2 linked regions of the Syntrophobotulus glycolicus DSM 8271 genome follow. The protein of the gene in region 1 interacts with the protein of each later gene in a pairwise test. Links are inferred from orthologs where the notes say so. Each region holds a gene or a part of one and is shown in the gene's direction. Other genes may lie near its edges. The genes, in order: pknB and SGLY_RS05460.

Evidence for each region.
Region 2: the proteins of pknB (region 1) and SGLY_RS05460 interact in binary tests that used the Bacillus subtilis proteins (3 or more experiments, as listed by UniProt). The link is inferred for Syntrophobotulus glycolicus DSM 8271 from one-to-one orthologs.

The regions. Positions count from the first base shown.
Region 1 is NC_015172.1:2,370,988-2,374,319, reverse strand. What follows is about bases 330-3,329. They hold pknB (Stk1 family PASTA domain-containing Ser/Thr kinase), read left to right. Parts: upstream 330-1,013; coding sequence 1,014-2,645; downstream 2,646-3,329. Other genes in these bases: rsgA (ribosome small subunit-dependent GTPase A), read left to right, coding at 2,685-3,329; SGLY_RS11715 (peptidoglycan D,D-transpeptidase FtsI family protein), read left to right, coding at 330-1,013. In the rest of the region: more of SGLY_RS11715, read left to right, coding at 1-329; more of rsgA, read left to right, coding at 3,330-3,332. UniProt on the Bacillus subtilis protein: Protein kinase that is responsible for triggering spore germination in response to muropeptides, signaling bacteria to exit dormancy.
Region 2 is NC_015172.1:1,076,049-1,079,099, forward strand. The notes cover bases 261-2,979. They hold SGLY_RS05460 (protein kinase family protein), read left to right. Parts: upstream 261-1,118; coding sequence 1,119-1,841; downstream 1,842-2,979. Other genes in these bases: SGLY_RS05455 (zinc ribbon domain-containing protein), read left to right, coding at 755-1,114; SGLY_RS05465 (nucleotidyltransferase family protein), read left to right, coding at 2,145-2,432; SGLY_RS18085 (hypothetical protein), read left to right, coding at 2,746-2,892. Outside these bases: SGLY_RS05450 (RNA polymerase sigma factor), read right to left, coding at 1-71; SGLY_RS05470 (response regulator transcription factor), read left to right, coding at 2,989-3,051.

The DNA.
Region 1 (3,332 bases):
TTGATGCCAAACTTCAGGAAGCCGCTTATCAGGGACTGAAAGGAAAGAGCGGCGCTGTGGTCGCCATAGATCCGCAAACCGGTGATGTTTTGGCCTTAGTCAGCCAGCCCAGCTTTGATCCCAATCTTCTGGAAAAGGACTGGGAGAGCATTATTCAGCAGCCTTTAAGCCCAATGGCTAATCATGCTTTTCTAAAATTTCCTCCCGGGTCAATTATGAAGGTGGTTACTTCGGAAGCGCTTTTCCTGGCGGGTCAGGATACATCTAATCTTTATCACTGTGCGGGAACGACAGTAATCAATGGTCAAACCTTTAAAGAACAAAATGATAAAATTCATGGCTGGGTGAATTATGATCTGGCTTTGGCTTATTCTTGCAATACTTATTTTGCTGAGTACGGGGTTAAAGCAGGGCAGCAGAATTTTTTGAAAGCGGCGGCAGGCTTCGGTTTTGGAAAGAGCATACCGTTTGAACTCAGTGTCCCGGAAAGCTCAATCACAAATTCTAAAAGCATGCCGGAGAATATGGATATCAATTTATTCGCGGCCAGTACTTTTGGTCAGGGGGAAGTCATGGTTACCCCCTTTCATGCGGCTTTGATCACAGCGGCCATCGCCAATCAGGGAAAGATGATGGAACCGCATATTATTGACAGAGTGGTGGATTACAAGCAAAATACGATATATACGAGCGAGGCAAAAGTCTGGCTCAACCCTCTAAGGCAAGAGGATGCTCAAAAAGTAAAAAGCGCCATGATCTTGGCGGTAAATAGCGGAACAGCCGCACCTGGAGGTATAGCAGGAGTCCAGGTGGCGGCCAAGACAGGTTCGGCGGAAACAGGGGATAATGGCAGCAATACGCATGGCTGGTATATCGCTTTTGCACCGGCCGATAACCCGGTGATTGCGGTGGCTGTGCTGGCCGAACATGGTGGAACAGGAGGAGCGGCGGCAGCTCCGATCGCAAAAGCTGTAATGGAAAAAGCGCTGGAAGGAAAGGTAGGCGGCAGGTAATTGGAGAATATATTGGGAAATAGATATAAAATCGAAGAAAAAATCGGTTCAGGCGGGATGGCCATTGTCTATAAGGCTAAAGACACCCTGCTCAACAGGCCTGTCGCGGTGAAAATCCTGAGGGAGCAGTTTGTGTCTGATGAGGGATTTGTCAGACGCTTCCGGAGGGAAGCACAATCAGCGGCCAGTTTGTCTCACCCCAACATCGTTTCAATCTATGACGTGGGGAAAGAAAACGATAACGACTATATTGTGATGGAATATGTTCATGGACGAACGTTAAAGGATATGATCCGGGAACGCGGGCCGCTGCCTGTTTCGGAAGCATTATTTATCATCAGGCAAATCGGTGAGGCCCTGGCCCATGCCCATGCCAACGAAATTATTCACCGGGATATTAAACCGCAGAATATTCTTGTCACTCCTGAGGGGAGAATCAAGGTCACCGATTTTGGCATAGCCAGAGCCGTATCGGCGGCCACCCTGACCCATACCGGAGATATTGTGGGATCTGTCCACTATTTATCGCCCGAACAGGCCAAAGGGGACCAGACCACGGCTCAATCAGATATCTATTCCCTGGGGATCATTCTCTATGAACTGGTCACCGGCCGGGTGCCTTATGACGGAGATACACCGATTACGGTCGCCCTCAAACACATTCAGGATATTCCGGAGCTGCCCGGGAAACTGGTTTCCGGTATCAGCAAACAGCTTGATGACATCATTATGAAAGCCATCGCCAAAAACACAAATGACCGTTATAAGGACATCCAGGAATTAATGGAGGATATCAATAAGCTGGAAAACGGGCAGAAAATAGAGGCTGTTCGGTTAAGTCCGGATGAAAGTCTGTCGGCAACCAGAGTACAGAAAAGAATCAGCCCGACGGGCCGGAACGATGGGAAGAAACTGAGCAAGCCGCTGATTGTAGGGTTAGCCCTGCTGGGAGTTTTCCTGATTGCCGGGCTGGTTTATGGGTTGAACAGTTTTTTTTCCTCGGAGGTAAAGGTTCCTGATCTTAAAGGCAAGACAGCCGAAGAGGCCCAGGCAGAGCTTGATGAACAAAAGCTTGTGATGGGAACTATCTCTAAAGATTATAGTTCCACCTATACTCTGGATACAATAATGGACCAGGATCCTTCTCCCGATTCTTGGGTTAAAGAAAACCGTCCGATTAACATTACACTGAGTTTAGGGCCTGAATTCCTGAAAATGCCGGATGTCACAACAGGAGCCCCGACAAAGGATGAGGCCGAAAAAATGATTCTGGACAGGAGATTTTCCAAGGAGAAAATCAAATATTATGAAGTTGCCAGCACTACTGTTTCTCAGGGAAGGGTGGTCAGCCAGGATCCGTCCGCCGGTGCCAGCTGGAACCCCAACAGCGAAGTGCGAATTTTTATCAGCAGCGGAGCCGGTCCATCCACCATGCCGAATCTGATTGGGCTGGATCTTGCAGTTGCTAAAGATTCTCTTGCGGGATATAACATTGACCTTGTGGCCCGGCGGTCTTATGATTATAATGTGAATATTGTGATTGAAACAGAGCCTACTCAGGGTCGCCCGATCAAACCCGGGGACAAAATCGAAATCATCTATTCACAGGGACCGGGGCCGGACGGCGCATAATAGACCAGGGAAGCAGAACAATTGAGGGGGAGGGGATTTATGCTTTTAAAAGGGACACTGTTGAAAGGGTATTCGGGATTTTATTATGTCTATAGTGAGGACCGTGTGTGGGAATGCTCCCTGCGCGGTCGTTTTCGTGTCAAAAAGCAGGATTTCATCCCTGGGGACAAAGTCATGATTTTGTCGGATAGGGGGATCAAGGCGACAATAGAAGAAGTGTTGGCCAGGGAAAACTCTCTGATCAGACCCAATATTGCCAATGTTGATCAAGCCTTGCTTGTTTTGGCCATGAGTACTCCGGATACGGATTTTAACTTGCTGGACAGGCTGCTTGTTCAGGTTGCTCATGCGGGAATCGAACCGGTGATTGTTTTTACAAAGTATGATTTGGCTAGAGAGAGCGACCTGTCACCATATGAATATTACAGAACAATAGGGTGCAGGGTCTTTTATGTCTCCAATATTCTTGCTCAGGGTATGGAAGAAGTCCGAGAAATTGTTCGCGGCAGAGTTTCTGTTCTGGCCGGTCCATCCGGGGCCGGGAAGTCCAGTCTGCTGAATTCACTGGAACCGAGTTTGAAGCTGAAAACAGGGTCTGTCAGTGACAAGCTTGGCAGAGGGAAACATACGACCCGTCATGTCGAGCTTTTAGAGGCGGCCAAAGGGCTGATTGCCGATACCCCGGGA
Region 2 (3,051 bases), 1.3 Mb from region 1 along the record:
GAGAATAGGGGGTTTTTATATTTCTGATATAAAGCAGAAAATTCAGCATCCAAATAAATCTTTCCTTTCACAGGTACCGGTAAACCTCTTTCCCAATTATAGACTATTTGGCTGATGAAAAAGTTACACAAAAAAGAGACTTTTTTAAAGTCTCAGTCAAAAGGAAATTCGGTTAATCATAGAGAATAATACCATTTTAAGACTCATTTTGATTGGCCTTTGTTGCTAATGGCGGCCTGGGCTGCTGCAATCAAACTAGACCAATCGTCTTTTTTGCACATTATGGAAATATAAGTTCTCTTTGTTTCACATTTTTCTACTAATGTTCATCATAACATATCTTTATATACTTTTGTTTTTTTAGTATATTGCCCAAACCACTACCAACTTCCACTTGATTAACTAAGATTAACCATATGGGTAAAAATATTTTGTAAAGATATACCACCGTTTTCCTTAGTCCAGATAAACCGAAACGGGAGAATTTTAGTGGGTCCTTTGGTATGCAGCCCCTATTCTCCATAGATGATTGACAAGCTGTTTCTTCTTATAGTAATATTATATGCATAGTTAAAGGGGAGTAGTTTTAATTACAAGGTCAACATGCACTGGGGAGATCATATCGAACCTGGCTTTGTAACCGAATTCGGTAACGAGACTTTTAACATAATCCATGATGGGGGTTATGTTAAAGGTCTTTTTATTTACCTTCACATAGCCCATCTATCATGAAATGAAAAAGAGGTGTAAAACGATGAGTTTTTTCTCAAGGTCGTCGAAAGGAAAGCATTATAAGAGAGGAAATCAGGGGAGTGACCACTACCAAAAGAAAGGATTTTTTGGGGATTTATTTAAGATGATTGCTTCGAGAAGCGGGTCTGGTGGTCATTACAATAATCATGGGAATCAATACCCCAATACGCCGGGGCAAAATCAACCCGTTGCAAGTGCAGTCATTTGCGGTAAATGTAACGCCCAAATTCCGGCAGGTTCAAAATTCTGCTTAGAATGTGGGGAAAAGGTTAGTGAATCATTGTTTTGCACAAACTGCGGAGAGAAATTACCTGCAAACGCAAAATTCTGTCTGAAGTGCGGCAATAAAGTAAACGGGTAGAACGATGTGGTTATGGAGAGCAAAAAGATACTCCGGTAAACAACTCGATCAATACACCATTGAAAGACCCCTTGGTGAAGGCAGATATGCAACGTGTTTTCTTGCCAGGACAGGCAGTGGTAATGTCGTTGTCATCAAGAAGTTCAAACCAAGCATTTTGAAAAAGAATTCAAAGAAAAATATGTATGAGGCAATAATCCTATCAAAGCTCAAGGATAAAAGAGTCCCTGAGCTTTTAGGCGTGATCAATCAAAAAGGGTTCTATGGATTTATTTTGGAATTTAAGCATGGACATACCGTAAAAGACCTGCTTTTTAAAGATAAACATAAATTTACGAATGAAGAATTTTATCATACAGGGAATCAGCTCATCAGAATTATTAGGTATCTTCATGAAAATGGTGTTGTGCACAGAGATATCAGAACACCTAATGTTTTGATGGATAACGGAGAGGTATATCTTATAGATTTTGGGCTGGCAAGATGGGCCGATCACAATCAATATCCGTATGATTTGGACTTTTCTTACTTAGGAGATTTTCTATTATATTTACTTTATTCTTCCTATGAAAAAAGAGAAAAACATCAAAAATTGCCATGGCATAAAGAATTAGAGCTGACATGTGAACAAAGGTTGTTGTTGAAAAGGTTATTGGGTATTGAAGCAGGATATAAAAATATCTGCGACATCGAAACAGATTTTATCAACGCTTTTAAACCACAGTAAATTTTTAATCAGGGGGAAAATCTTCTGTAATTGTAACCTTTAGGTAAGTGGAGATCAATTGCCTCCTCCTGAAGTCGGGGATATGATGAGCTTTTCTAGTAAATTTGGACAAGTCGTTAAACAATGCAACACAAAAATTAGAAATGGATTTAAACCGGGAACAGGAAAGAGAGGGTGAACCCTCAGAAAGCAAAATCCTGCTCATGTGAATCCCCTTTCTTGTATATCATATTGGCAGAAGCTTTCCGGATGGAAGGAAAACCTGGTTTCGTGAAGAATTCCTTGGGAAAGGATGTGATAGCCATGCTTGATAAAAACGTATTTGAAAAGTTACAAGAATATAAACCGATCCTTGAAGAACGGTATTCTGTTGGGAAGATCGGTGTATTCGGGTCGTATGCGCGCAATGAGCAGAAAGAAGACAGTGATATTGATATTATTGTTGAATTTACCCGACCGGTAGGGTTTCAGTTCATCGACCTGAAACTGTATTTAGAGGAAATACTGGAGCGAAAAGTTGATCTGGTTACCCCTAATGCCCTTAAATCTCAGATTAGGGAGCAGGTACTGAAAGAGGTAACATCCCAATGATCCAGAGATAGTCTGGGAAATAATAAAAAGTGATTTGCCCAGAACTAAGCCTTTATTACTCCTAATGTTAAATCAGTTGAAAGAAACAGGAAATCTATATATGCGGCTTTCTGCCGGGTGTGCATAATGGAAAGGGAAAGGGTACAGAGAATACAAAAGTATACTGTATCCTTTCCCTTTGTCCGAATGTTACAGCAAAGGCGGAACATGGAGCGGCGCCACCGAGAAGTTGCGGGGCAAATGGGTGCCGTTGTTTACAGACAGGAGGATATCGCACCGGAAGGCAATGACAAGATGATATGAGTTTAGGAGGATGATGAATAAAAGCGGCCATTCTCATAAAAAATATACGCTTGAAAGAGAAAATTCCAAGGAAATTCCAAGAATGATATCCGATAAAAGAGAAAAAGGGAATTTTATCAGGACACCTAAAAAATTAACATTGTATGGATGCAAATAAATGTGCCTCGGTAAGTGTGTCATTGACCTCTTCGCGACGGACATTTATTCCTTATGGAGAAGGAGGGATTCTTTATGTGCTGATCGGAGAATGTAAATGACGTATCAGGTATATCTTGTTGTGCATGAGATGAATTTAAATCATTTGCTTTCTTTATAC